DNA from 3 places in the Bradyrhizobium sp. Kon56 genome. Region 2 is predicted to be linked to each of the others. Evidence: predicted binding sites of a transcription regulator. Region 2 holds the regulator's gene; each other region holds the start of a gene.
The links. Region 2 encodes LexA, which represses DNA repair genes until DNA is damaged. Its sites were predicted from a motif close to TGTTCNNNNTGTGTTCNG; they were not measured.
Positions count from the first base shown of each region.

Region 1: AC0L3B_RS18115 (DNA recombination protein RmuC) is a predicted target of LexA. The motif match lies at 2,206-2,223, and genes of this name have one in related genera.
Region 3: AC0L3B_RS18515 (helicase-related protein) is a predicted target of LexA. The motif match lies at 7,291-7,308, and genes of this name have one in related genera.

Region 1 is NZ_JBVVOU010000010.1:79,824-89,693, forward strand. Features, by position in the region: gene truA (tRNA pseudouridine(38-40) synthase TruA) at 1-502, opposite strand, end outside; gene fmt (methionyl-tRNA formyltransferase) at 623-1,546, opposite strand; gene def (peptide deformylase) at 1,559-2,083, opposite strand; gene AC0L3B_RS18115 (DNA recombination protein RmuC) at 2,255-3,454, shown strand; partial or broken gene AC0L3B_RS18120 (GIY-YIG nuclease family protein) at 3,517-3,818, shown strand; gene AC0L3B_RS18125 (AmpG family muropeptide MFS transporter) at 3,905-5,269, shown strand; gene AC0L3B_RS18130 (hypothetical protein) at 5,409-5,846, opposite strand; gene recR (recombination mediator RecR) at 5,873-6,475, opposite strand; gene AC0L3B_RS18140 (YbaB/EbfC family nucleoid-associated protein) at 6,477-6,806, opposite strand; gene AC0L3B_RS18145 (DNA polymerase III subunit gamma/tau) at 6,832-8,652, opposite strand; RNA gene ffs (signal recognition particle sRNA small type) at 8,748-8,844, opposite strand; gene AC0L3B_RS18155 (transporter substrate-binding domain-containing protein) at 9,038-9,870, shown strand, end outside.
Region 2 is NZ_JBVVOU010000016.1:57,425-67,294, forward strand. Features, by position in the region: gene gltX (glutamate--tRNA ligase) at 1-501, opposite strand, end outside; gene AC0L3B_RS23885 (glutamine--tRNA ligase/YqeY domain fusion protein) at 668-2,344, shown strand; gene AC0L3B_RS23890 (nuclear transport factor 2 family protein) at 2,364-2,750, shown strand; gene AC0L3B_RS23895 (DUF2171 domain-containing protein) at 2,835-3,068, shown strand; gene AC0L3B_RS23900 (ComEC/Rec2 family competence protein) at 3,164-5,443, shown strand; gene AC0L3B_RS23905 (hypothetical protein) at 5,582-6,016, opposite strand; gene lexA (transcriptional repressor LexA) at 6,525-7,226, opposite strand; gene AC0L3B_RS23915 (molybdopterin molybdotransferase MoeA) at 7,403-8,614, opposite strand; gene AC0L3B_RS23920 (hypothetical protein) at 8,853-9,044, opposite strand; gene AC0L3B_RS23925 (HAD family hydrolase) at 9,212-9,838, opposite strand; gene AC0L3B_RS23930 (alpha-hydroxy acid oxidase) at 9,853-9,870, opposite strand, start outside.
Region 3 is NZ_JBVVOU010000010.1:153,149-163,018, forward strand. Features, by position in the region: gene AC0L3B_RS18485 (response regulator transcription factor) at 1-296, shown strand, start outside; gene AC0L3B_RS18490 (glutathione S-transferase family protein) at 334-1,044, opposite strand; gene AC0L3B_RS18495 (winged helix-turn-helix transcriptional regulator) at 1,154-1,525, shown strand; gene AC0L3B_RS18500 (CarD family transcriptional regulator) at 1,661-2,500, opposite strand; gene fdxA (ferredoxin FdxA) at 2,845-3,183, opposite strand; gene AC0L3B_RS18510 (RNA-binding S4 domain-containing protein) at 3,316-3,585, opposite strand; gene AC0L3B_RS18515 (helicase-related protein) at 3,608-7,024, opposite strand; gene AC0L3B_RS18520 (DUF3108 domain-containing protein) at 7,702-8,511, opposite strand; gene rpmB (50S ribosomal protein L28) at 9,140-9,451, shown strand; gene AC0L3B_RS18530 (HTH domain-containing protein) at 9,722-9,870, shown strand, end outside.

The sequences.
Region 1 (9,870 bases), on a different contig from region 2:
CCGGCGACCTGGCCTGGCACTCGGTGTCGCGGAAGGTGGTGAAATCGTGCTTGCCGAGCAGGCGTTGTGCCGCCGCATGCATCGCATCGGCGTCGAGCCGGCGCGGCACGCGCCAGGCGTGGCCGGCATCGAGTGCGAGATTGGCGCGAGTGTTGACGATACGGTAGCGGTAGTGGCGCTTGATGGCCGAAAAGCGCGCCTCGAAACTATCAGGCACGATATCCGCTTCGAGCACCGCGACAGGATGCGGGCGCAGATGCGCATTCAAGCCGTCGCGAAAACGGCCTGGCGGAAACTGCTTCGCGACATCGACATGCGCGACCTGGCCGCGCGCATGCACGCCGGCATCGGTGCGCCCGGCGCCGTGCACGCGCGCATCCGCGCCGGTCATCGCCTTGACGGCAGCCTCCAGCGCCCCTTGCACCGAGGGCAGCGTCTCCTGCACCTGCCAGCCGAAGAACGGCGCGCCGTCATATTCGATGGTGAGCTTGTAGCGGGGCATCTTGTCCAGTTTCGCTGTCATCGCCCGGCTCGACCGGGCGATCCAGTACTCCGCAGCCTATCCGTTCGACCGAGACGCCTCGGCGTACTGGATACCCCGCCTTCGCGGGGTATGACAGCGTCAGGTGAATTTGGCGCCGGTCTTCAACGGCACGCCGCGCAGGAAGTCCGCGGCCTGCATGCGTGCCTTGCCTTCGCGCTGGAGCTCGATCAGACGGATTGCGCCCTCGCCGCAGGCGATGGTGAGGTGATCGTCGAGCACCTCACCGGGTGCGCCCGTGCCTTTCGCCAGCTCGCAGCGCAGGATCTTGACCCGCGCATTCTCAAGTTCGGCCCAGGCGCCGGGAAACGGCGACAGGCCGTGGATATGGCGCAGCACCTCGCGAGCGGGCCTGGTCCAGTCGATCCGCGCTTCGGCCTTGTCGATCTTGGCGGCATAGGTGACGCCGTCCTCGCTCTGCTGCTCGAGCTGGAGCCCGCCGCGCGCCAGCGCGGCCATGGCGCGCACCATCAGATCGGCACCGAGCCGCGACAGACGATCGTGCAGATCGAGCGCGGTCATGTTGTCCGTGATCGCGAGCCGTTCCGCCATGGCGACGTCGCCGGTGTCGAGGCCAACATCCATCTTCATCACCATCACGCCGCTCTCGGCATCGCCGGCCATGATGGCGCGGTTGATGGGAGCGGCACCGCGCCAGCGTGGCAGCAGCGAGGCGTGCAGGTTGTAGCAGCCGAGCTTCGGCGCATCGAGGATCGCCTGCGGCAGGATCATGCCATAGGCGACGACGACGGCCGCATCGGCGTCAAAGGCGCGAAATTCTTCCAGCCCCTCCGGCGTTTTCAAAGTCTTCGGCGTCAGCACGGGCACACCGAGCTTTCGCGCAGCCTCTTCCACCGGGGTCGGCTGCAATTGCAGCCCGCGCCGTCCGCCGGGCTTCGGCGCGCGCGTGTACACGGCCGCGATCTCGTGGCCATGCGCGACGAGCTCGAGCAGCGTCGGCACGGAGAAATCGGGCGTGCCCATGAAGATCAGGCGGAGGGGCATCGACAGAGAACCTCACTCCGCGCGCTTGGCGGCTTTCTCGAACTTCTTCAGCACGCGGTCGCGCTTAAGCTTTGACAGATAGTCGACGAACAGCACGCCGTTGAGATGGTCGATCTCGTGCTGGATGCAGGTGGCGTAGAGGCCTTCGGCGTCCTCCTCGTGCACCTTTCCATCGAGATCGGTATAGCGCACCCGCACCTTCGCAGGGCGCTCGACCTCCTCGTAATATTCGGGGATCGACAGGCAGCCTTCCTCGTAGACCGACAGGTCCTCCGAAGAGGCGATGATTTCCGGATTGATGAAGACGCGCGGCTCGGGCTTGGTCTCGCCGTCCTGGTCGGGCTTGGCGAGGTCCATGGTGATCAGCCGCAACGGCTGCGCGATCTGGATCGCCGCGAGCCCGATGCCGGGCGCGTCGTACATGGTCTCGAACATGTCGTCGGCAAGCTTGCGGATCTCCGGCGTGACCTTCTCGATCGGCTTGGAGACCAGACGCAGCTGCTTGTCGGGCAGGATGATGATTTCTCTGAGGGCCATGGCCGCGATTTAAGCCGCGCGTTCGATGCGGTCAATGCGGCCGGGAACCCCGTTAACCCTCCGCTAACCATAAAACTTCAGGTTTCGTTAACCATAAAAATTAACAGAGCATTTACCATAAATGTTCGCTATTCGTTCGTGTCTCGAAGCGAATCGGCTAGAAGCAGGGGCATGAACGAGGTCATTTTCATGCTTGGCGACTGGCCGGTGCGCACCGTGGACGCGCTGATCGGCTTCGGCGCCCTGGTCCTTATCCTGCTGCTCGTGATTGCCGTCGTGATCGCGCGGTCAGGGCGGCGCGGCGCGGAACTCGCGATGGCCAACGCCATCCGCGCCGACGAGCTCGAGGAGCGCATCAGCCAGATGCTGCACGCCCAGAGCGAGGCTGCGGGGCGAGTCGACGCCATGACCCAGACGCTGGCCGGCCGCCAGGCCGACATGGCGCGCGCGGTCAACGAGCGGCTGGATTCGGTGACCCACCGCGTCGGCCAGTCCATGGAGCACTCGACCCGCAACACCATGGAGAGCCTGCACGCGCTGCACGAGCGGCTCGGCATCATCGACAGCGCGCACAAGAACCTCACCGACCTCACCACGCAGGTGACGACCCTGCGCGACGTGCTCGCCAACAAGCAGTCGCGCGGCGCCTTCGGTCAGGCGCGGATGGAAGCGATCGTCCAGGACGGTCTGCCGAAGGGCGCCTACGAGTTCCAGTTCACGCTCTCGACCGGCAAGCGTCCGGACTGCGTCGTGTTCCTGCCCGACCAGCGTCCGCTCTGCATCGACGCGAAATTTCCGCTGGAGGCGATGACCGCGCTGCATGATGCGCGCACCGACGAGGAAAAGCGCATCGCCACGCAGCGGCTGCGCGGTGACGTGATGAAGCATGTCAGCGACATCGCCGAAAAATATCTCGTCGCCGGCGAGACCCAGGAAATGGCGTTGATGTTCGTGCCGTCGGAATCGGTCTACGCCGAGATCCACGACGGTTTCGACGACGTGATCCAGAAGGCGTATCGCGCCCGCGTCGTGCTGGTGTCGCCGTCGCTTTTGATGCTCGCAATCCAGGTGATGCAGCAGATCATGAAGGACGCGCGCATGCGCGATGCCGCCGACCAGATCCAGACCGAGGTGATCAAGCTCGGCGACGACCTCGGCCGCCTGCGCGATCGCGTGCTGAAATTGCAGAAGCACTTTGCCGACGCGAACGAAGACGTCCGCCAGATCCTGATCTCCGCCGACAAGATCGAGAAGCGCGCGGGGCGGATCGAAGAGCTCGATTTCAGCAAGAGCGATGCGCCCGAAGCCCCGCATCTCGTGGCCACCGGCGCTGCCGAGTTGTTCCCGAGGAAGCTCCAGGCGGGGGAGTAGAATATAGAACACACTGTCGTCGCCCGGCTTGACCGGGCGACCCAGTATCCCAGAGACGGCAGATGGGCGGGCGCTGCTACTACGTGTACATTCTCGCCAGCAAGATGGGCGACACGCTCTACATTGGCGTAACGAACGATCTCATCCGCCGCGTGGCCGAACACAAATTGTAGTTAGTCGAGAGCTTCACGAAGGAATAGGGCGTTGTGAAGCTAGTCTATTTCGAGCAATTCGATGATCCCGAGAATGCGATAAAACGCGAGAAGCGCCTGAAAAATGGACGCGCGCCTGGAAGATTGCGCTGATCGAGAAGGATAATCCCGATTGGAACGATCTCTATGCGGAGATCGCGGGCCCTCCATAACTCCGGCCTCTGGAATACTGGGTCGCCCGGTCAAGCCGGGCGACGACACCTCACTTGTGGCTCTCAGAATCTGCTAACACCCTGCCATGACCGCACCCGACGCGACCTCCCCTGCCGGCCCCGGCACGGCCCCCACCTCCTGGCGTGACAGCCTTGCCGTTTACCTGCAGCCGCGGGTGCTGATCGTGCTGTTCCTCGGTTTCTCGTCCGGGCTGCCGCTGGCGCTGTCGGGCTCGACGCTGCTGGTGTGGATGCGGGAATCCGGCGTCGATCTCAAGACCATCGGGCTGTTTGCGCTGGTCGGCACGCCCTACACGCTGAAATTCCTGTGGGCGCCGCTGGTCGATGCGATGCATGTGCCGCTGTTCACGCGCGCGTTCGGGCGGCGCCGCGGCTGGCTGCTGTTCTCGCAATTGCTGCTGATCGCAGCGATCCTGCTGCTGGCGCTGACCGATCCCGCGCGCTCGCCGTTCTACGTCGCGCTCGGCGCATTGCTGGTGGCGACGGCCTCGTCGACGCAGGACATCGTGGTCGACGCCTTCCGCGTCGAGAGCCTGCCGGAGAGCGAGCAGGCCGCCGGCATGGCGTCCTATGTCGCGGCCTATCGCATCGGCATGCTGGTCTCGACCGCCGGCGCGCTGTTCATCGTCTCCGGCTTCGAGAGCACCGGCATCACCCGCACGTCCGCCTGGATGTGGGGCTATGTGGTGATGGCGGCGATGGTGCTGATCGGGACGATGACGGCGCTGGTCGCGACCGAGCCCGAGCAGTCATTGCGGGCGGAAGCCGCGACGCAGACGCAGACCGCGCTCGCGCGCGTGCTGCACGCGGCAATCGGCGCCTTCTCGGAATTCCTGACGCGCAAGGACGCGCTTGCGGCACTCGCCTTCGTCGTGCTGTTCAAGTTCACCGACGCCTTCTCCGGCACGATGACCGCGCCGTTCGTGATCGACCTCGGCTTCTCCCGCAACGACTATGCGGCGATCGTGAAGGGCGTGGGCCTTGCTGCGACTCTGATCGGCGGCTTTGCCGGCGGCTTCGTCGCGCGGCGCTATTCGCTCGCGACCAGCCTCTGGATCGGCGGCGTGGTGCAGGCGCTCGCGAACCTCTCCTTCTCCTGGCTGGCCTTCGTCGGCACCAGCCAATGGGCGCTCGCCTTCGCCATCACCTGTGAGAACTTCACCAGCGCCATCGGCACGGTGATCTTCGTCGCCTATCTTTCGGCGCTCTGCCAGAACCCGCTGCACACGGCGACGCAATATGCGCTGCTCACCGCGCTTGCCGCGGTGGGGCGGACCTATCTCTCGTCAGGCGCCGGCTTCGTGGCTGATACCACCGGCTGGCCGCTGTTCTTCGTGATCTGCATGCTGGTGGCGATCCCGAGCCTGGTGCTGCTGGCCTGGTTGCAGAAGCGCGGGCATTTTGATGCGCTGGGGCCGGTGCGGGTTTAACGCAACGTCGTCATGGCCGGGCTTGTCCCGGCCATCCACGCCTTGCTACGCGGCGCCAAGAACGTGGATGCCCGGGACGAGCCCGGGCATGACGAAAAACAGATGCGCTTATATGTGTGGCGGGCAAACGGGGCGCCCCCTACTGCTTCTTGATCAGGCTCCATTTCGTGATCACGGCCTCGCTCATCTGGCCGGGATCGCTGGCGCAGGCGATCTCGTCGACCTTGACCGAGATCTCCTTGCCGGCGAACGTCTTCAGCTGTGCGGCCTGCGCATCGCCGCTGGGAACGAGCTGGAAGGTTTCGGGTCCGGTCTCGAGATTGCACAGCCCGCTCGGCGGCGGCAGCCGGCGCGGCTCGGAGGTGATCTGGTAGGTCGCAACCCGCTTGCCGACGTTCTTGACGTCGCGCACTTTCATCGTGTTCAGCTCGCCCGACAGCACCTCCCCGGCATTGATCGGCTTGCCGGGCTTCGACGGCGGCGGAGCCCCGTCGTCCTGTTGCGCGGAGATGGCCGGCGTCGCCAGCATCGTCAGCGTCGCGACCAAAGCCCATCGTGTGGCGAAAAGTTTCGTCATGTCGTCCGTTCCGTAAGTCTGGATGGCTAGAACAGGGTGCGCTGCCGCATCGCGGCCGATAGCGTACCTTCATCGAGATAATCAAGCTCGCCGCCGACCGGCACACCATGGGCGAGCCGGGTTACTTTTACGTTGGCGTCCTGAAGCAGGTCGGTGATGTAGTGTGCCGTGGTCTGGCCGTCGACGGTGGCATTCAGCGCCAGGATGACCTCATGCACCTGCGCCTCATGCGCGCGCGCGACCAGCGCCTCGATGGTGAGGTCCTGCGGGCCCACGCCGTCGAGCGGCGACAATGTCGCGCCCAGCACGTGATAGCGCCCTTGAGTGGCATTGGCCCGCTCCAGCGCCCAGAGATCGGCAACGTCGGCGACGACGACGATGATCGAGGGGTCGCGCCTCGGATCGGTGCAGACCGTGCAGGGACTTTGCGTGTCGATGTTGCCGCAGGTCTTACAGACCTGGACCTTCTCGAGTGCGACCTGCATGGCCGAGGACAGCGGTATCATCAGCGCTTCGCGCTTCTTGATCAGATGCAACGCGGCGCGCCGCGCCGAGCGCGGACCGAGGCCCGGCAGCCGCGCGAGAAGCTGGACCAGCCGCTCGATTTCAGGACCCGCAACAGCGCCCATCCTACTGGCCGAACAGCCCCGACAGCCCCGGCGGCAGGCCGAGCCCGCCGGTGAGCGACTGCATCTTCTCCTGCATGGCGGCTTCCGCCTTGCGGCGGGCCTCGCCGAACGCGGTGACGAGCAGATCCTCGAGCACCTCGCGCTCTTCCGCCTTCATCAGCGAAGGATCGATCTTGACGCCCTTGACGTCCATCTTCGCGGTCATGCGCACGGCGACGAGACCGCCGCCGGAGATGCCCTCGACCTCGACGTTGGCGAGCTGGTCCTGCATCTCCTGCATCTTGGATTGCAGCTGCTGCGCCTGCTTCATCATGCCGAAAATATCGACCATCGGTGTTGTCCTTGGAAAATTGGCTCTAGAGATCGTCGCCGTCGGAACCGTCGGGCGGATCGTCACTGCCATAGTCGGCGTTAATATCGGATTCCGGCGCCTCGGGGGCAAGCCTGCGGACCTCGACGACCTTCGCACCCGGAAACCGCGACAGCACCTCGCGCACGCGCGGATCGGCCTCGGCGGTGCGCGCACGTTCCTGCTTGGCCGCCTGGCTCACCGAGCGCAGCGTCGGCTGGCCCGGCTCGTTGGAGACGATCACGGTCCAGCGGCGCCCGGTCCAGAGCTCGAATTTTCGCGCGAGATCGGAAATCATGGTCTTGGAGGCGTTTGGCTCGAGCGCGACTTCCAGCCGGCCCTCCTCGAAACGAACGAGGCGCATGTCGCCTTCGAGCGCGCCCTTGGTCAGGAGGTCGCGCTTCTGCCCGGCCAGGGCAACGAGCTGGGTGAAGCTCGTGACGCGCAACACGGGCGCGGCAGCTTGCGGATCCGGCGCGGGCGTTGCCATCTGCGGACGGGCACCACCGCCGCCGAACGAGGACGGTGACGAATTCGGCATGCGAACGGGAGCCGCGGACGCCACCGGCCCGGCCGGCGCGTTGTGCGCGGCACTGCCGCCGCTCAGGACCGACGAGCCGACGCCGCCGTTCTGCTCCAGCATCTTGATCGCTTCGTCCGGCGTCGGCAGGTCGGCGACATAGGCGATGCGCACCAGCACCATCTCGGCGGCTGCGGCGGGCCGCGTCGCGGCCTGCACCTCGGTGATGCCCTTGAGCAGCATCTGCCACATCCGCGACAGCACGCGCATCGAGATCTTCGAGGCGAAATCGCGCGCGCGCACGCGCTCGGTCTCGCCATAGGCGACGTTGTCGGCGGTCGCCGGCACGATCTTCACGCGGGTGACGAAATTGACGAATTCGGCGAGATCCGAGAGCACGACGATCGGATCGGCGCCGACGTCGTACTGGTCGCGGAACTCCCTAAACGCGGACGCGATGTCGCCGCGCGCCAGAGAATCGAAAAGATCGATGACACGGGTGCGGTCGGCGAGCCCCAGCATCTGCCTGACGGCATCGGCCTTCACGGTGCCTGCCGCATGCGCGATCGCCTGATCGAGCAGCGAGAGCGAATCGCGCACCGAGCCTTCCGCGGCGCGCGCGATGATACCGAGTGCTTCGGGCTCGATCTCGACGTTTTCCTTGGCCGCGATATTGGCGAGATGCTTCATCAGCACGTCGGCCTCGACGCGGCGCAGGTCAAAACGCTGGCAGCGCGACAGCACCGTGACCGGAACCTTGCGGATCTCAGTCGTTGCGAACACGAACTTGGCGTGCTCCGGCGGTTCCTCCAGCGTCTTCAGGAAGGCGTTGAACGCCGCCGTCGACAGCATGTGGACTTCGTCGATGATGTAGACCTTGTAGCGGGCGCTGGCCGGCGCGTAGCGGACGCTGTCATTGATCTGACGGACGTCGTCGACGCCGGTGTGCGAGGCCGCGTCCATCTCCAGCACGTCCATGTGCCGGCTTTCCATGATGGCCTGGCAATGCACGCCGAGCGTCGGCATCTGGACCGTCGGGCCCTTCACCGAGCCATCCGGCATCTCGTAGTTGAGCGCGCGGGCAAGGATGCGCGCAGTGGTGGTCTTGCCGACCCCGCGGACGCCGGTGAGGATCCAGGCCTGCGGAATGCGACCGGTCTCGAATGCATTTGAGACGGTGCGGACCACGGCTTCCTGGCCGATCAGATCGTCGAATGAGGAAGGACGGTATTTCCGCGCCAGCACCCGGTAGGGCGTGCTGGCCCGGCCGGCGCTTTCAGGGTTGGGAGGGGCGCCAGCGTCGGTCATCGGTCGATCCGCAATGAAGTGTCTTTCGGCCGGCTTTGCGGAAAGGAGCGCGCTGGCGGCCCGAGCCGCCGGCGCAATTCGCTCGGAAAAAACAGGTAGGAGACTGACGAGCGACCCGATCCGGACCTCGTTAGGGCTGCTTCCTTCCGGACCTGACCCGGTTGGCGAGTGGCTCGTCCACCGCCAATCTCCCGGCCCCTATTTGGGGCCAAAAGGACCGGAAAGCAAGCGGGTATCGGCTTGAACAGGCGCGGCTTCATGGTGGCTTGCCCAGCATCCGGGCAATTCCTGGTCTGCCCAGCCGATAGGCTGTGCTTTCACTGCCGGAGGCGCCTTGGTAAGAACGCTGCCGGAACTTCTTCCAACAGAAAAGCGATTGATCCCAATGGTTACACGTCGTGATGTTGCATCGATTGTCGGACTTGGCGCGATTGGCGCGGCGACGCTGGCCTCCCCTGCCGTGGCGCAGACCGCCGATACCAACGAATCGACCTTCGCCCGCATCCGCCGCACCAAGAAGATGCGGATCGGCGCGGTCGGCGGCGGCGCGCCCTATTACATGAAGGATCTTTCGACCGGCCAGTGGAAAGGCTTTTACGTCGACATCGCCAAGGCGCTCGCCGAGGACATGGAGGCCGAGCTCGAGATCACCGAGACCACCTGGGGCAATTCGGTGCTCGACCTCCAGTCCAACAAGATCGACATCTTCTTCGGCCTCAACCCGACCCCGAAGCGCGCGCTGGTGGTCGACTTCTCGGTGCCGGTCTTCAACAACGCCTTCGGCATCCTCTGCAAGAAGGACTTCAAGCCGAAGAGCTGGGCCGAGCTGAACTCGCCCGACGTCAAGATCGCGGTCGACCAGGGCTCCTCGCACGACCAGGTCGTGAGCCGCCTGACGCCGAAGGCGCAGATCTCGCGGCTGAAGACCGCCGACGACGCCACCGCCGCGCTCCAGACCGGCCGCGTCGACGCGCAGTGCCTGATCACCATGCTGTCGCTCACGGTGCTGAAGAAAAATCCCTCGCTGGGCCAGTTCGTGCTGCCGACGCCGATCTTTGCTACCACGTCGAACGCCGGCTTCCGCCGCGAGACCGACAAGACCTGGCGCGACTACGTCAACACCTGGATCGACTTCAACAAAGGCCTCGGCTTCATTCGCAACGCCATCATCACCAACATGGAGCTGGTGGGCGTGACCGAGGCGGACATTCCGCCGGG
Region 2 (9,870 bases):
GTTCTGCCAGACCACGCGGCCCTGGACCTGGTCCTCGATCACGGTCTCGCCGGTCTGGGGCGCACGGAGCCGGATGGTGGGCTTTACGTCGGTCGGGGCCGTCGCCGGATCGCGGTCGCGCCACAGGCCGTCATAGAGGCGCGTGCGCCCCTCTGCGCGCGCCTTCTCGCGCATCGCGGTGAGCTCCTCGGCGGTGGCGTAGCAGCGATAGGCCTTGCCGTCGGCGAGCAGCTGCTCGGCGACCTCGCGGTGGCGGGCGGCGCGGCTGAACTGGTAGATGACGTCGCCATCCCAGCCGAGCTCCAGCCATTTCAGGCCGTCGAGGATGGCGCCGATCGCGGCCTCGGTGGAGCGCTCCCGGTCGGTGTCCTCGATCCGGAGCAGCATCTTGCCGCCGTGCTTCTTCGCATAGAGCCAGTTGAACAGCGCCGTGCGCGCGCCCCCGATATGGAGGAAGCCGGTCGGCGAAGGAGCGAAACGGGTGACGACGGGAGAGGTCATTCTTGGCAGGGCCTATGCATTGGAGGCGGTGGTATATAACAGGACCGGAGCATAACTAAAGCCCGGCAGCGGACCGCCAGGGGTTGCTTGAGACCTTGCTTAAGCCCTTGGCTCAGCCAAGGGAATTTGGCAGAAGGGCCGCTGATTTCCCTACAGGATTTTCGTAATGACAGAACCGGTGGCGAACGAGGTTGGGCGCGATTTCATTCGTGACATCATCCAGGCCGACCTCGAGCAGGCCAAATACAAGGAGATCGTGACCCGGTTCCCGCCGGAGCCGAACGGTTATCTCCATATCGGCCACGCCAAGTCGATCGCGCTCAATTTCGGCATCGCCCAAGAGTTTCCGGGCCGTTGCCATCTGCGCTTCGACGACACCAATCCGGTCAAGGAAGAGCAGGAATATATCGATTCCATCCAGGCCGACGTGCGCTGGCTCGGCTTCGACTGGGGCAAGAACCTGTTCTTCGCTTCGGACTATTTCGACCGCCTCTACGAATGGGCGGAGCAGCTGATCCGCGACGGGCTCGCCTATGTCGATGACCAGACCCAGGAGCAGATTCGTCTCGCGCGCGGCACGCTGACCGAGCCCGGCAAGAACTCGCCGTTCCGCGATCGCACCGTGGATGAAAACCTCGACCTGTTCCGTCGCATGAAGGCGGGCGAATTCCCGAACGGCGCGCGCGTGCTGCGGGCCAAGATCGACATGGGTGCGGGCAACATCAATCTGCGCGACCCCGTGCTGTACCGCATCCTGCATGCGCACCATCCGCGCACCGGGACCAAGTGGAGCATCTATCCAAGCTACGACTATGCCCACGGCCAGTCGGATGCCATCGAAGGCATCACGCACTCGATCTGCACGCTGGAGTTCGAGGACCATCGGCCGCTCTACGACTGGTTCATCGAGAAGCTGCCGGTGCCCTCGAAGCCGCACCAGTACGAATTCGCGCGGCTGAACCTGACCTACACGCTGCTGTCCAAGCGTGTGCTGACCCAGCTCGTCCGCGAGGGCCATGTCGCGGGCTGGGACGACCCGCGCATGCCCACCATGGCGGGCATGCGCCGCCGCGGCGTGCCGCCGGCCGCGCTTCGCGAATTCGTCAAGCGCATCGGCGTTGCGAAAGCCAATAGCGTGGTCGACGTCGGCATGCTGGAATTCTGCATCCGCGAGGAATTGAACCGCACGTCGCAGCGGCGCATGGCGGTGCTTAAGCCGCTCAAGGTCGTGATCGAGAATTATCCCGAGGGGCAGACCGAGGAGCTCGAGGCGATCAACCATCCGGATGATCCCTCCGCCGGCACCCGCAAGATCACGTTCGGTCGTGAGCTCTATATCGAGCAGGACGACTTCATGGAGAACCCGCCGAAAAAGTTCTTCCGTCTGTCGCCGGGCAACGAAGTGCGGCTGCGCTACGCCTATTTCGTCAAGTGCACCGGCGTGATCAAGAACGATGCCGGCGAGGTGGTGGAGCTGCGCTGCACCTACGATCCCGCGACCAAGGGCGGCAACGCGCCCGATGGCCGCAAGGTCAAGGCCACCATGCACTGGCTGCCGGCGGCGACTTCCGTGCCCGCGGAAATCCGCATCTACAATCAGCTGTTTGCCAAACCGAGCCCGGACGCCTCGAACTTCGCCGCCGACCTCAATCCGCAGTCACTGGAAATTCTCGCTAATGCCCGCGTCGAGGCATCGGTCGCGGAAAGCAATTCGACCGAGCCGATGCAGTTCGAGCGCCAGGGCTATTTCGTGCGCGACAAGGACCCGACGTCCGACAGACCGGTATTTTCCAGGACTATCGGTCTGCGCGACACGTTCGCGAAGGAAGTTGCCAAAGGCTGAAAAGAGCTGCGAGACCACAATGAGCAACGAAGCCGACGCTATCGTTTCCGGCATCATCGCGAAATGGCGCGCCGGCTTCGCCACGCTCGATGCGGCCGCGCTCTCATCGCTCTATGCGAGGAATGCCTTCTTCTTCGGCTCCAACCCAAAGCTCTACCGGGGCAGGGCCGGCGTCGCAGACTATTTCAACGGCCTGCCGCGCTGGCGCAAGCCGAGCGCGGTGTTTTCCGAGGTGACGGCGGCGCAGGCAGGTCCTGATCTGATCAATATGGCCGCGACCATCTCGTTCGATCTCGCCGGCGAACGCCCCGATTTCTCGGTCAAGATGAGCTGGGTCATCATGCGCGAGGACGGCGAGTGGAAGATCGTCAATCACCATGCTTCGTCGCAGGCGCCGCTGATCTGACGAGCGGGCACACGGCTTCGTCATTCTCGTGAGAGAACGAACGTGCTCCCCGCGCGTTGGGGTGGGTCCAACAAGGAACCCACCATGCAGAACATCGCAGAGCATATGGAAGTGATCGGCGCCGACGGCGTCCACATCGGCACCGTCGACAAGGTCGAAGGCAATCGCATCAAGCTGACCAAGAAGGACAGCGGCGAGGGCAGCCACAAGGGCCATCATCACTTCATCGACAAGGGCCTCGTCGCCGATATCGAGGGCAACAAGGTCAGGCTGTCGGCCAAGGCGGATGTGGCCGTGACGATGGAAGAGGAAAAGTAGCGGCCGCGCCCCTTCGTTCCTGATCCGTACCGCTATCCGCCCACCTGCACGTTCCGGTAGCTTCTGGCTTCGTTGCGTATCATCGAGTGCAGGGAATGGCGGAGCCGGGCCGGCCGGTACGATCGCAGGGGATCGCGGGGACGTGGCCCGCGGGCCGCGCCGCGTCCGCGGGCGGCCTCGCGCCTGCAGGCCTCGACCTCTGGACATCGCTGGCCGAGACCCTCCGCGCCTGGCTGCGCGCCGAGGCGGGCGCCGGGCGGCTGTTGCCGTGGGTGCCCGTCGCGTTTGGCTGCGGCATCGCGCTTTATTTCTCTGCCGATCATGAGCCGGTGCTGTGGGTCGTTGCCACGACCGCCATCGCGCTCCTGCTTGGCGCGGCTCTGTTGCGGCGGAGCCGGCTGTTCGCCCCGGCCATCATGATCGCGGCGGTCGCGGCCGGCTTTGCCGTCGCAACCTGGAAGACGGCGCGCATCGCCCACCCGGTGCTGGCAAGGGCGCTCTATTCGGTGTCGTTGTCGGGCTTCGTCGAGGCTCGCGACATCCGCGAGCGTACCGATCGTTTCGTGCTGCGCGTCACGGCGATGGAGGCGCAGCGCAGCGACGTCAGGCTCGAGCGCGTGCGCCTGTCGGTCCGCAAGGGCACCGCGCCGGAGGTCGGTAGCTTCGTTCAGCTGAAGGCACGGCTGATGCCGCCACTCGCGCCGGTGCGGCCCGGCAGCTACGACTTTTCGCGTGACATGTTCTTCCAGGGCATCGGCGCCTCCGGCTTCGCGATGGGCGCCATCACGGTGGCGTCGCCGCCTGAGACCGGCGGCTTACGGCTGCGTTACGCGGCCTTCATGCAAGGCCTGCGCGATGCGATCGATGCCCGCATCCGGGCGACGCTCGACGGCGACAATCGGGCGATCGCGACCGCGCTGCTCACCGGGCGGCGCGATGCGATCACCACGCCCGTCAACGATGCGATGTTCATCTCCGGCCTCGGCCACGTGCTCTCGATCTCCGGTTATCACATGGCCGTCGTTGCCGGCGTCGTGTTCTTCGCGGTGCGCGCGCTGCTCGCTCTGATCCCCGGATTGGCGGCCGGCTTCGCCATCAAGAAATGGTCGGCCGCCGCCGCGCTGGTCGCCGCTGCGTTCTACCTGCTGCTGTCGGGCGCGGAGGTCGCCACGCAAAGGTCGTTCTTCATGACGGCGGTGGTGCTGATCGCGGTGATGGTCGATCGCCGCGCCATCACCTTCCGCACGCTTGCTGTGGCTGCGCTGATCGTGCTGGCGGTCGCGCCGGAAGCGCTGGTGCATCCGAGTTTTCAGATGTCGTTTGCGGCAACGCTCGGCTTGGTCGCACTGGTGCAGATCGGCATGCCCAATTTGTTTGCCTCGCCGGACAATTCGGCGACTGCGCGCATTGCGATGTGGGGTGGGCGCGAGATTGCGATGCTGTTCATGGCTTCGCTGATTGCGGGACTTGCGACGACGCCCTATGCCGCCTTTCATTTCCACCGTGTCACGCCGTTCGGCGTGCTCGCCAATCTCGGCGCGATGCCGGTGGTCTCTGCGCTGGTGATGCCGGCGGGGCTGTTGGGGCTGCTTGCTGCGCCGTTCGGGCTGGACAGCGTGTTCTGGTGGCTGATGGGGATTGGCATCGAGTGGATGGTCGCGGTCTCGCGCTGGGTCGCGGCCTTGCCGGGCGCGGTGGGCCGCATCCCGGCGTTCGGGATCGCGCCGCTGATCGCGGCGAGCCTGGGAATCATTGTGCTCGGCTTGTTGCGCACGCCGCTGCGCTGGTCCGGCGCCCTGGTGCTGCTGGCAGCGATCCTCTGGGGACTGTCGGCGCGGCAGCCCGACATCCTGATTGCCGGGGATGGCGCCAGCGTCGCGGTGCGGGGCAGGGACGGATATCTGCACCTGATCAGGACGAACAAGGACAGCTTTCTGCTCAAGGAATGGCTCGCTGCCGACGCCGATCCGCGCGATGCGGGCAGAGCCTCGCTTGCCGATGGCGTGTCCTGCGACGAATCCGGCTGCGTGACGCCACTGGCCGACGGGAGGCTGGTCGCGCTGGCACTGCGCGTCGACGCTCTCGCGGACGATTGCAGTCGGGCCGCGCTGGTGGTGACGACTCGTCCCGCACCGCCTGATTGCGCGGCGATGGTGGTCGATCGGCAGCGGCTCGCCAGCCAGAGCGCGCTGGCGCTGACGCAGCGTGGTGACGGTTTTGTGGTTCAGGCAGTGAGGGCGAGAGGCACGAGCCGCCCCTGGTTGCCGGCCGGCGCCGGCGAGGGTGATTTCGACGGCAGCCTCGCGCCAAAGTCGACCGCGCCTCGCATCAAGGACGCAACGCCGGCGGACACCGACCTGCAAGCCGTCGATTGATCTGATGGTGCGGAGCAACGCAGTGGTTCGGTGCGTCCGTTCGGATTAGCGGGGTGCAAACCACACCATCTCGCCGGCCACGGCCGGCGATGGCGATTTAATCCTGACCTCCGACTTCGTAGCCGGAGGGCGGCTCTGTCAGCCGATCGGCAGGTGCGTGACGGTCGGCTGCCTGTCGGCGGTGATCTGCGCCTTGTGCTCGCGCTCGGTGACCGACTGAGTCACCGGCAGTTGCAGCACCGTCGCGCGCTGGCCTTCGACGAGCTGCGTCACCAGCACGTATTTGCCGTCGGGGAATTCGATCGCATCATGATGGCGGTCGGGAACGTGCGGATCGATCTTGCCGAACTTGCCCACGCGGGAATTGATGGTGCGCGTCCAGATCCAGCGATTGTCGTAGCGGACGTCGTCGGCGAAGGCGAGCTCCGTCCCCGGCAGCAGGCAGACGGCAACAGACGGATCGGCTGCAGAGGCGAAGCCGCGCGTCGAGGTGCCGCGGAAGCTTGTCGTGACGATCGTCTCGCCGACTTCGGCGGGGCGCGACGCGACGGCATGTAGGCTGTAGTCACACATCGGGTGCTCCTCATGCTGGGATAGCAACCCGCGTCTCTTATCGAGGCGCAGGCCTCTATCAGAGTGGAAGCACGAACGCTCTGCTTGGTTGTGGGCAAATCTGCGGCTGGCTTCCGCAAGCCGCGATCACATTATCTTTCCCGAATTCAATAGGAACAAAGCTCGCCGCGATGCATTCGGGAGGCGCGTACGCGAACATTGCCAACTTGGCTGCAACGGCCGAACTTGACCGCTGGTCGCTGTTTCCTCGAACAACCGAGCCGCGAAGCGGTGCTGCTTGAAGCGGTGCTGCTTGAAGCGGTGCTGCTTCGTCGGCGTGGCGAGGAGCCAGCGTTGGAGGAGGGGCCGGATAGTCTGTGCAGAACCAGAAAGGCTATCCAGCCGGAGCGGACGATGATCCGCTCCAATCTCTGACCGGCGATGCCGATCGGAAGCGCGCGAGGCGCCAAGCACCTCCGGCATGAAGTGCTTCCGATATGAAGTACTGCCGATAGAAAGACTCCCGGTATCAGTACTTCCGGTAAAGCCCGATCAGCTTGCCCTGAATCTTCACCCGGTTGGGCGGCAGGATGCGGACCTCATAGGCCGCGTTGGCGGGCTCGAGCGCGATCGAGGCGCCGCGACGGCGGAAGCGCTTCAGCGTCGCTTCCTCGTCGTCGATCAGCGCCACCACGATGTCGCCGGTATCGGCGCTCTCGTTGCGCTGGATCAGGGCCATGTCGCCGTCGAGAATGCCGGCTTCGACCATCGAGTCGCCGCGCACTTCCAGCGCGTAATGCTCGCCCGAGCCGAGCATGTCAGGCGGTACGCTGATAGTATGGCTGCGGGTCTGCAACGCCTCGATCGGCGTGCCGGCCGCGATGCGGCCCATCACCGGCACCGCGACGGGACGTTCGCCCTCGTCAGCGGGCAGGCTCGCGCTCGCACGCACCTTGCCGAGATTGCCCTCGATGACGCTCGGCGTGAAGCCGCGGCGGCTGCCAGCGGCTGCCTGGAGCTCCGGCAGCTTGATGACTTCAATCGCACGGGCGCGGTTGGGCAGGCGTCGGATGAAGCCACGCTCCTCGAGCGCCGTGATCAGGCGATGGATGCCCGACTTCGAGCGCAGATCGAGCGCATCCTTCATCTCGTCGAAGGAGGGCGGCACGCCGCTTTCCTTCAGACGTTCACTGATGAACCGCAGAAGCTCGTATTGTTTGCGCGTTAACATCTCGACCAAAGTCCCCCGGTTGATGTCGTCCGATTCCGAGACGCTGAATTCGGCCATAAGCCGCTGCATGCTCGAAACAAATCATGAACAGACACTATATGTTCGATACATGTTCCGCAACTGCTTAATTTACCGTGAACAGAGCAAAGTGCGCGGAACGCGCGTTGCGGGGGCGCTCAGACGGGGAGCCGCAACACTTCGCAAGCCGTGCCTGCTTCGGCCTTCGGCGCGAATGGTGCGCGGACGAGAAGTACCTGTGCTGCAGCGAGATTCGCAAGCAGCGAAGAGTCCTGATGATTGACGGGAACAACGACGCGTGTGCCATCGTCACGCTCCTCAAGATGCGCGCGCAGATAGTCCTCGCGCTGGTCGTTGGCGCCGACGTCGCGGCCGAGCACGGCGCGTTCACGGCGATGGTGAATCACTGAACGGCCCGACAGGGCGCGAATCAGCGGCACCATGAACAGGAAAGCGCACACGTAGGACGATACGGGATTGCCCGGCAGGCCGATCACACCCATTGCGCCGAGTCGCCCGTGCATCATTGGCTTGCCTGGCCGCATCGCGATCTTCCAGAACGCCATCGCGATGCCTTCGTCCCGCAGTGCCTGCTGGACCAGATCGTGGTCGCCGACCGATGCGCCGCCGGTCGTGATCAGGACGTCGGCGCCGCTCTCGCGGGCGCGGCGGATGCCGGCGGTGGTCGCCTCCAGCGTGTCGGCGGCAATACCGAGGTCGATGGTCTCGGCGCCCTCGCTGCGGGCGAGCGCGTGCAGGGCGTAGCCGTTGGAATAGACGATCTGGCCGTGGCCGGGCGTGGTGCCCGGCATCACCAGCTCGTCGCCGGTGGCGAGAATCGCGACTTTCGGACGCCTGACAACGGCAAGGTGCGGATGATTCATCCCGGCGGCGAGCGCGAGGTCTCGCTCGGTCAAACGGCTTCCCTTGCGCAGGAGCACGTCGCCCTCGCGGAAATCGACGCCGGCGGGGCGGATGTGCCGGCCGGCGATTGCGGCTTCCTTGATCGTGATCCGCTTGCCGGCGGCGACCGTGTCCTCCTGGATCACGACGGCGTCCGCGCCAAAGGGAACGACGCCGCCGGTGAAGATCCGCACGGCCTCGCCGGCTCCGACCGTTCCCTCGAACGGTCGGCCCGCTGCGACTTCGCCGATGACGGTGAGCTCCGAATCGATCGTCGCGGCGTCGGCCGCGCGCACCGCGTAGCCGTCCATCGCCGACATCGCTTGCGGCGGCTGCGTGCGCCGCGCCACGACGTCACGCGCGAGCACGCGATGGTAGGCCTCGTCGAGGGAAATCATTTCTTCCGGCAGCGGCTCTGCACCCGCCAGCACCGCGGCAAGCGCGTCAGAAACCGGCATCAAGGCCACGGCGAAAACTCCTGCTCGGCACGTTCGGGCGAATGTTCCGCACGTCTTCTAGCCGAGCGCAGGCGCAGAGGCAAAAGCGGCTGAGCAGGCACAGTCATCCCGCCCCTTCACATTGTTCCGGAAGGCAGGATCAAGCGCGTCGCGGCATGATCCGAAGGAGGTCACAGATCGGCAGGAGAGTGGTCATGGAAGCGACGAAAATCATGGCAAGGCGAGAACGCGCCATGGCCTGAATCGATCAGCTCCCTGCCTGCCCGGGAGTTACGTCGGGCGCCTTGGATCCCTGATCCTTGTCGGGCAGCGGGTCGGCTTGGGATTTCAGGTCGGCGGCCTTGCTCACAAGCTTGGCGGAAAGGTCCGAATCTGAAGTTGTCCTCGCGAATTCAAGAAGAAGAGAGGCCTGCTTGGTGAGGTAGGTTTTGCCCAGCACGATGATGCATCCGTCCGTAGAAGTCCCAACGGACTCTAAGAGTCCGGAAGGCGGTATTCCGTTCCCGGAACTCTGTATAAAAATGTACAAAGTGATCCGGTTCCTCAATTTTTCAAAATTGGTCCGTCGGGCCGTGCCGTCGTGGGTTTCGCGACAACGGACCGTCGTCAAATGCCCAATGCCTTCAATGCGTTCCCGACGTCACGCGGCGAGGTCACATGCACCGCCGTCAAGCCGCGCGCGCGCGCTCCCTCGATGTTTTCGGCAAGATCGTCGAAGAACACGATGCGCCCGGCGGGCACGCCGATCGCCGCAACGACGTGGTCGAAGGCCTCCGCATCCGGTTTGCGCAGGCCGATGCTGGACGACAAATACAGCTCGCGGAAATGGCCGAGGAGGTCGGCATATTCCCTCGAGAAATGGTCCACGTGCGGCCGGTTGGTGTTGGAGAAAGCATAGAGCGGCATCTGTTTCGCTGCGCGCGGCAGCAGCTCGGCGATGTCAGGCATTTCGCCGGCGAAAATCGCGTTCCAGCCTTCCAGGAACTGCGCATCCGAAATGCCGATTCCGAGCGAGGCTCGCAATGAGGCGAAATAGTCCTCATCGCTGATCTTCCCCATCTCGTGCAACCGATAGGCTTCGCTGTCCCGCACATAGCGCGCGACGATGGCTTCGGGCTTGCAGCCGGCATGTCCCGCCCAGCAGGCGATCGCCTTGGAGAAATCGATATCGAGCACGACGCGGCCGAGATCGAACAGGAGCGCATCCGCGCTGCCGGGAGAGAGCGATGTCACCTGCGTCCTTTCACTCAGTATCGATACGGCTC
Region 3 (9,870 bases), on a different contig from region 2:
TGGTGCTGACGGGCTTTGCCAGCATCTCCACCGCCGTCGAGGCCATCAAGCTCGGCGCATGCCACTATCTGGCAAAGCCGTCGAACACCGACGACATCGAGGCCGCCTTCAACAAGGCCGCAGGCAATGCCGAGGTCGCGCTCGACGCCCGGCCGACATCGATTAAGACGCTGGAGTGGGAACGCATCCACCAGACCCTGATCGAAACCGATTTCAACATCTCGGAAGCCGCAAGGCGGCTCGGGATGCATCGGCGGACGCTGGCGCGGAAGCTCGAGAAGCGGCCGGTGAAGTGAGGAGGAGCGGATCGAAGCCGCTCCTCCTCTCCACTGGTTAAGCTTGCTTGCCATATCGCGCGATGACGTCGGCCAGGGCGGTGTGGCCTGCGCAGGATCCTGTTCCCGGATCATTGCTGCCGCTCTCCACGGCGGTGGCGTAGATGACCCCGGGATCGGCCTCGAGTTGTTGGCGCAGCGCGGCCAGCTTTGGCCAGCGGCTCCTGTCCGCGACAGCGTGGAAGTCGAGCCAGCGCGCCACACCTGCCAGCAAGGCGTCCGCGAGGGTCGGCCGGTCGGCGAGCAGGAACCTTGCCGGCTCGATCATGCCTTCGAGCTTGTCGTGGCGTTCGATCACCTTTCTCCTTCCGAACTCCCGCAAGGCCGAACGCATGGCGTCGTCCATCGCCACGCCTTCCATTGCGACCCAAAGCGGCGCGAAGGCGCCGGTAAAGCCGGTATTCACGAACGCCATCAGCTGGTGCATGCGATCGGCTTGCGGCGACAACGGATCAAAGCTGATGCGCCGTTCGGTATCCCTGGCTTCGAGCCAAGCCGCGATCGCCATGGTTTCCGTCAGCACATCGCCCTGGTCCGTTATAAGTGCAGGCGTCTCGTGTCGCGGATTGATCCTGGCGTATGACGGGCTCAGCATCTCGCCCAGCATGTCGACGCGACACAGGCGATATGGCCTGCCAAGCCATTCAAGAGCTGCAACGAGTCCCATGGAGCTTCCCATCGGGAAGCCGTAGAGTAGGATTGGATCCATCGATCTATTCTCCGTGATTTCTGATGATCACGCTGCGCAGCGGTCCCGAACCCTAGTCGCTCGCTCCATCAAGTAAATTGCGAACATTTTTGTAACCTGGAGTCCGCCGATGAAAGACCTCGTTTCGAGATGTCCCATCGAGGAAGTGATGCAGATCCTGAGCGGCCGGTGGCCTACGCTTCTGATCTACTATTTGAAACAGGGCACCAAACGGTTCAGCGACTTGCGTCGGGACAATCCGACCATCTCGCACAGGATACTCGCCCTCGAGCTTCGCAAGCTGGAGGACGCCGGTATCGTGACCCGCACGGAATTCGACGGATACCCGTTGAGGGTCGAGTACGATCTGACCGCCGCCGGCCACACCTTGGTGCCGTTGATCGATGCGTTGGGCGCCTGGTGGTGGACGGTTGCGACTGATGCGCGCGGAGACGACCGCGAGACCGGGCGCGGCGCTTCGGGAAGCGCATCGCGGGTTTGATCCTGCTCAGGACCGCATAGGCTCAAAGCAATTCCGCCCGCTGACGTCCCCGAACCGGGGCGGTCAGCGTCTCCAAAACAAAAAGCCCGGCCGTAAGGCCGGGCTTTGATCTGTTGCGTTCGACGCGCGAGACGCTTACGCGGCCTCGTCGGCGACCGTGGCGCCGCCCTCGGTCTCGTCGCTATCGCCCTCGGCGTCCGCATCGGCCTCGCCTTCGGCGGCTTCGGACTTGGCGCCAGTGCGGCGCGGGCTCTTGGCGAGCTGGGCCTCGATCTCCTTGACCGCTTCGGTCTCGGTCGAGTGCTGCACCACCGCGATCTCGCGGGAGAGACGGTCGAGCGCTGCTTCATAGAGCTGGCGTTCGCTGTAGGACTGCTCGGGCTGCGACTCGGAGCGATAGAGGTCGCGCACGACTTCCGCGATCGCGACGATGTCGCCCGAATTGATCTTCGCTTCGTATTCCTGGGCGCGGCGCGACCACATGGTGCGCTTGACGCGGGCACGGCCCTTGAGGGTCTCGAGCGCACGCTTCACCAGCGCGGGGTCGGAGAGCTTGCGCATGCCGACATTGGCGACCTTGGCGGTCGGCACGCGCAGCGTCATCTTGTCCTTGATGAAGTTGATGACGAACAGCTCGAGCTTCGCGCCGGCGATCTCCTGCTCCTCGATGGCCAGAATCTGGCCGACGCCGTGAGCGGGATAGACGACGAATTCGTTGGCCTTGAAGCCCTGACGCTGGGTCACAACCTTCTTTTCCTCGACCTTCGGCGCAACAGCCGCGGGCTTCACGGCCGGCTTGGCGGCAGCAACAGGGGCCTTGGCAGGAGCAGCAGCAACAGGAGCCTTTGCGGCGGGCTTGGCAGCGGGAGCCTTGGCAGCGGGAGCCTTGGCAACAGCGGGCTTGGCGGCAGGCTTGGCGGCAACAGGCTTGGCAACGGTCGCTTTCGCGGCCGGCTTGGCAGTCTTGTTAGGCATTGCGCTTCTTTTGTTCTTCGAGGACTTTGCAGCCGGCGCCTTCGTCGCGGTCCGACCCTTGGATGCGCTACGGCTGGCCGCGGCGACTTTCTTGGCGTCCTTATGGGAAGCCTTCGCTGAAGTACTCTTTTTACGCGTTTTCTGTGACACAGCCTGCGCGCGGAAACTGCCACGCCCCTGTTCGACATTTGGTTTCACGGGAACCCAACGGGGCCGACGGGGCTAACCAGGGTTCGGCTCAATGTGCCCAATATAGCACATTTCCCGCAAAAATCAATGATTTAGGGGTGTTAAGGCCTAGTTTTCGGCGGTAAGGCCGCTAATAGGGTTAAGTTTGACCCGAATTAGTCGCCGGAGCCGGGGTTCGGCGAGAAATACTTGTCGAACTTGCCCTCCATGCCGTCGAAATCCTTGGCGTCGTCGGGTGATTCTTTCTTCTGGGTGATGTTCGGCCAGCTCTTGGCGTAGTCGGCGTTGACCGTGAGCCACTTTTCCAGGCCCGGTTCCGTGTCCGGCTTGATGGCATCGGCGGGGCATTCCGGCTCGCACACGCCGCAGTCGATGCACTCGTCAGGATGGATGACGAGCATGTTCTCGCCCTCATAGAAACAGTCGACCGGGCAAACCTCGACGCAGTCGGTGTACTTGCACTTGATGCACGCTTCAGTGACGACGTAAGTCATCCAACGCTCCGAAAAGCTCTTTTAAAAGTCGCGGCTTGCGTAGCGCGGATGGCCCGGCGCCGCAAGCTCAGGAACGGCCGATCATGACGGCTTTATGCGCTTGATCGACCAAGAAATGAATTCAAAGCGCAATTAATTGCGCTGAGAACTTGGCGGGCCTTCACCGAGCTCTTCGTAGAGCACACGGGCCGAGGCGGCGTCGCCGCGGCGCTCGTTGAAGGCGATGACTTTCAAGACGCGCACGGTGCGATCGAGCGCGATGGTGAGCACGTCGCCGATCTTGATCGCATGCCCTGGCGATTTCTCGCGTGCACCGTTGACGCGAACATGGCCGGACTCGACAAGCGCGGCCGCGGAGGTGCGCGCCTTCACCACCCGCGCGTGCCACAGCCATTTGTCGATGCGCTGCCGCTCGGTCGTGGGCTCACTCCTTACGCCCGGACAGCTGCTCCTTCAGCGCAGCGAGCTTCGCGAACGGCGAGTTCGGATCGACCGGACGATCGCGCTCGCGCGGGGTGGCGCTCGATGCGTAGGGGCGCAGCGACGGTCCGCCCTGGCGGTCGCGGCCCTTGTCGCGGTCACGGCCACGGTTATCGCGGCCCTTGTCGCGATCGCCGCCGAACTTGCCCTTGTTGCGGTCCTTGTTGTCGCGGTCCTTGCTGCCGCCATTCTTGCCCTCGAAGCGGCGGTTCTTGTCGTCGCGGCCCTCGGGACGCGGCGCAGCTTCGGCGCCACCTTCTCGCGGCTTGCGGAAGTCCCTGCCACCATCTCGACGATGACCGCCGCCATGGCGATGGCGCTCACCGCGCTTCTCGCCGTCGGCGGCAGGCTGGGCTTCGCCTTCGGCAGGCGCAGCGCCGGCTTCAGCGGCCGCCTGTGGACGCGGCTGGTGATGACGCTGGTTGCGATGGCGCTCGTGGCGCGGCTTGCGATCATCGTGACGGCCCGCGGGACGCCAGACCTCGATGAGCTCGGGCTCGGCGGGCGTCGCCGCGGCTTCCACGGGCGCTGCCGCATCGGCCGACGCAGCGGCTTCAGTTGCAGCGGTCTCTGCAGGCGCGGTTTCGGCAGGTGCGGTTTCGACAGCTTCAGCGGGGGCAACAGGCTCTTCCGCAGGTGGCGCGATGCCGGGAGCGTCTTCCGGCGTGACGGAAGCTTCGAGCGCCGGCTCGTCATGCGCGGGCTCGTCGTGCTGCTCCATCCCGGGCGCGTCTTCGACGGTCACAGGCTCGGCAGCGGCTTCGATCGCGGCATCCGCAGGGGTTGCGGCGTCCTCGACCGGCGTTTCGGTTGCGGGCGTCTCTTCGCTGGAGGCTTCAGCAACAGGCGTCTCAGCAATAGGCGTCTCGACAACAGCCGCGGCGGGCTTCGCCGGCAGCGGCGGGCGCTTGTCCATGCGATAGCCGAGCGCACGCAGCACGGAGGCAAAGTCTTCGCCGGCGGAGCCGGTGAGCGAGGTCATCGCCTGCGTCACCACAAAGCTGCGGCCGTCGAATGCCCCGGCGGGCTTTTCGCCAGACGCGTTCTCGCGCCAGGCCAGCGCCGGACGGATCAGATCGGCCAGGCGCTCGAGGATATCGACGCGCACGGCGCGCTCGCCGGCCTGCTTGTAGCCGAGCACGCGATAGGCATCGCGCGGCAGCTGCTTGTCGACCGGGAACGAGGTGCGGCCCGAGCTCGCCAGATGCTGCGCGCCCGACAGCGCGGAGGGATCGACATTGTCCTGCTTCAGCGCCCAGAGCAGCGCGGCCAGCGCACGCCCGGCCGGCTTGAGCAGGCCGGGGAAATAGAGGTGATAGGCGCCGAAGCGGACGCCGTATTTGCGCAAGGTCGCGCGCGAGGGCTGGTCGAGATCCTTCAGCTCGTTGGCGATCTTCGGGCGCTCCAGCACGCCGAGCGCCTCGACGAGCTGATAGGCGATGCCGCGGGCGATGCCGGTGACGTCCTCGGCCTTGCTGAGCTCGAACAGCGGCCCGAGCAGCTTTTCGATATGCGTCTTGAGCCAGAGCTCAAGCCGCGCCTGCACCTTGTCGCGGGGGGCGCCCGTGAGGCGTTCGTCGGAGATGATGCGGATGCGCGGATGCAGCGCTTCCTCTGCGGCAGACAGCCGCGCCACGGCGTCGCCGGTCCAGCGGATGATGCCTTCCGAGGTCAGCACGAACTGCTCGTCCGGCGCATTGCCCAGTTTTTCGGCGCGCGCGTTGATCTCGCCGGCGAGCACGGCCTGCGCTGCAGCCTGCAACGCTTTCGCATCGGAGCCGGCTTCCGCCGCATCCGGTGCAAAGGTGAAGCCATCGAGGCGGCCGATGACATGGCCTTCGACGATGACTTCGCCGGTCTTGCCGATTTCCGTATTCAAGCTCGTGTTCTCCCGCAGGCGGCGCATCAATACACTGGTCCGGCGATCAACGAAACGCTCAGTCAAGCGTTCATGGAGCGCATCCGATAATTTATTTTCGACCTCGCGGGCGATCCCCTGCCAGCGTTCGGGGTCTTTCAGCCAGTCAGGGCGGTTGGCGACGAAGGTCCAGGTGCGAATCTGTGCGATCCGGGCCGACAGCGTGTCGATATCGCCGTCGACGCGGTCGGCCTGGTCGATCTGGGTCCTGAACCAGGCGTCGGGGATGCATCCCTTCCGCATCAGGAAGCCGTACAGCGTCGTCACCAGCTCGGCATGGGCGGCCGGCGACAGCTTTCGATAATCCGGGACCTGGCAGGCCTCCCACAGCCGTTCCACCGCATCCTTGCCATGCGCGACATCGCGCACCTCGGCGTCGCGGGCGGCGTGGTCGAGCACGCGCATGTCCTCGGCAATCGGCGCGCGCGTCAGCGCCTCGTGGCCGGGGGCCAGGTTCAGCGAGACCTGGAGCGCGCCGAGGGACGCAAAATCCAGCTTCGAATTGCGCCATTGCAAAACCTTCACGGGATCGAAGGTGTGGTTCTGCAGCGCATTGACGAGCTCGGGCTCGAACGGCGCGCAGCGACCGGTGGTGCCGAAGGTGCCGTTGCGGGTGGCGCGGCCGGCGCGGCCGGCGATCTGGGCGAATTCGGACGGCGTCAGGCGGCGGAACTGGTAGCCGTCGTACTTGCGGTCGGAGGCAAAGGCGACGTGGTCGACGTCGAGATTGAGGCCCATGCCGACGGCGTCGGTGGCGACGAGGTAATCGACCTCGCCGTTCTGGAACATCGCGACCTGCGCGTTGCGGGTGCGCGGCGACAGCGAACCCAGCACCACGGCGGCGCCGCCATGCTGGCGGCGGATCAGCTCGGCGATGGCGTAGACCTCGTCGGCCGAGAAGGCGACGATGGCGGTGCGGCGCGGCTGCCGCGTGATCTTGCGGTCGCCGGCGAATTCCAGCTGCGACAAACGCGGCCGCGTGATCATGGAGACGCCCGGCAGCAGCCGCTCGATGATCGGACGCATGGTCGCAGCGCCCAAGAGCAGCGTCTCGTCGCGGCCGCGGCGGTTGAGGATGCGATCGGTGAAGACGTGGCCGCGTTCCAGATCAGACGCGATCTGCACCTCGTCGACGGCGAGGAACGAGACGTCGAGATCCCGCGGCATCGCCTCGACGGTCGAGACCCAGTAGCGCGGCGCTTTCGGCTTGATCTTCTCCTCGCCGGTCACGAGCGCGACGGCGTCGGGGCCGACCCTTGCTGCGATCTTATTGTAGACCTCGCGCGCGAGCAGGCGCAGCGGCAGCCCGATCATGCCCGAGGGATGCGCGAGCATCCGCTCGATGGCGAGATGGGTCTTGCCGGTGTTGGTGGGACCAAGCACCGCAGTGACGCCGGCGCCGGGAAGCCGCTCGGAAGCGAAGGGGGAGGAGGAAAAAGGCATCTGGGGGATTAGGTAATGGCGATTGGGGCGAATGTCAGTGCTGTTTTGGGGCGGTGGCGCGAAGGGCTCGCCTCACACGCTGCTGTCCTCGCCCGGCTCGACCGGACGATCCAGTATTCCAGAGGCGGCGCAGATCAAACCGAGAGGGCGCGGCGCACTGGATGCCCCGGTCAAGCCGGGGCATGACGGCGGAGAATGCGGCGCCCCTTCCCAGATCCCGCGCAACTGTCTCACTTTGCGACGCTTTTCCCGTTGGCTTTAAGCTTCGGAACGAGTTGAGAACGAATCGCGGCCGAATCGCTGACTCCCTCTTGAGTCCTGTTCCGTTCACGCAAGATGTCGCGGGAGGCTTATGGGTTCGCACTAGATGGAGTTTTGGCCCGCCGCACAAGCGACGTTTCGATGGCGGAATCGTTAAAGCTGGGGACGGCGCGGAGTCGAATCAGAATCGGGGAGGAGTCAAATGGATTCCCGCATCCCGACCCCCCTCCAAACAAAAGTGCGAAAACAACCCCATGCACAGTAGGGATGTTGTTGAAATCATTGATGTTTATTTTCACCAAAAGGGAGGTCCGTAGCCCGCATGGAGCGGAGCGCAATGCGGGGGCCGAAGCAAAGAACCCCGGATTACGCTGCGCTCCATCCGGGCTACGGCAGCGGGGCTACGGCACCCAGCCCTACTGCGTCTTCGCGACCTTGGGCGGCTGGGCGCTGGTGATGAAGGAGGTCGCTTCCAGCATGGCCGGCCCGAGCGGGGTCGGCACTTTCAGCCAGAACGGGACCAGGATGCGCGTTCCGGCGATCGGCGCGAACGCGACCTCGATGTTGCGCTGGGCGGCGAGATATTTGATCACCGGACGGTCGGGGATGTAGCCGGCGATGGGCACGAAATACAGCGAGCAGACCACGACCTGGCCGTGGTAGCCCTTCTCCGCCTTGACGTTTTCCATGCGCTTGAAATCGAGCTTGAGCTCGTAGCGCATGCGGCCGTCGAACACGGCGGCGCTGCCGTGGCAGGCGTCCGCCGACAGCACCTCGCCGCTGCCGGATACACGCACCAGCGAGGCCGTCATCGGGTCCCAGACGCCGCGGCGATGCGCATCGGTGACGACGATGCGGTCGGGATCGACCGGCGGCTCCGGCACGATGGCAAAATCCTTCACATTGCCCTTGTCGAGCGTGATGCGGATCTCTTCGGTCTTCTTCGAGGTGGTGGTGGAGGCCTGGTAGCCGGTCGCGACCAGCGCGCCGTTGACGACGCGGCCCTGCGAGGCGCCGGTGCCCGACCCGCCCGCGAACGATTTCAAAAGCCCCGAGGTGCCGCCGGAGGCCGCGGCCGCGAACACATCGTCCTGGATGTCGATATTCCAGGCGCCCTTGCCGACGGGAATGCCCGCCAGCGTCGCCTCGTATTGCGCCTCGAGCTTGCCCTGCGCCGCCGCGGGCTCCGCCGCCCACGCCAACACCAGCCCGCCAAGGGCCGCCATGACCCAGCGGCCGGCAGGGCGCGGATGGCTTACGCGCGGATTCCTTGCGCGCCGCTCCGCTGAGCGCAGGCAGGGCGCAAGATGAGGCGTTGTGAGCACGAAACAATCCAATCGGGGCGCGAACGGTTGTTACTTAAGCCAAATAGCGCGCCAAGCAATGCGTCCGGGCCTGTCGGCGGCCGGAACTCCACTGGACTTTTCGGGCGCGAATACGCCCTTTATGTGATGGTAAGGCGCGATAATCATTGCCGTTTTGGTGATCGGGGTGGGGCTGTAAAGCGCACCTCACCCCGCCACCTCCACCGCTGTCATGCCCCGGCTTGACCGGGGCATCCAGTACGCCGCGGCCCCTCTGGTCAGCCGTACCGCCTCTGGAATACTGGATCGCCCGGTCCCGGCTCCGCCAAGGCTACGCCGAGGCCCACACGGGTGCTCGGCCCGCCGAAGCTTCAGCGAAGGCGGCGAGCCGGGCGATGACAGCTAGCTTGGAGCACGAAACCCGCCCCAAAACCTTGACGTCCCGCCGCTTCCCCCCTATACGTCCGCCCGCTCCCTGCAAGGACAGAGATTTGCCCGTGGCGCCCCGAATGGCGGCCGCACATCGTTGGGAAAGATTGAGGATTTTGCCATGTCTCGCCGCTGCGAATTGACGGCCAAGGGCCCCCAGGTCGGCCACACGGTCAGCCACTCCAACATCAAGACCAAGCGCCGCTTCCTGCCGAACCTGGTCAACGTGACCTTCATCAGCGAAGCGCTGGGCCGCAACGTGCGCCTGCGCGTCTCCACCAACGCGATCAAGAGCGTCGACCACAATGGCGGCCTCGATCCCTTCCTGCTCAAGGCCAAGGCCGCCGTGCTGTCGCCGCGCGCCCTCGAGCTGAAGCGCGCCATCCAGAAGAAGGTCGGCCCGACCCCCGCGCCGGCGAAGAAGGCGAGCTAAGAGTTATCGGAATGGGCGGAGGCTTGCGTCGCGAGGCGTAGGCTAAGCCGGAAGAGTTTGCGTGACGGCCGGATCGGAAGATCCGGCCGTTTTTGTTTTTGCGGTTGAAATGTCTATGTCGCCGCATCGCTTGGAGTAGGTTACGCTAAGATCATCAATTGACACGACTTTTTGGGAGCCTCTCAACGACAGCCGCATCGTCCTTCGCGCGCGGCTTAGATCGAGGTAGCTTTTGAGTGAGCACTCGCCGAGCGGAAGCACATCATCCTAATGCATAGTTACCAAAAACAAACGGTTGCCGTGCAGAATCAGACCGACGAGCGCGTCGAAGGTGAACGACAAACCTTTCTTCGTGTCGCGGAGATTGTGTTGAGCAAGTCTCGTGTCCCACTTAGCGCTGGTGAGATTGTTGATCGAGG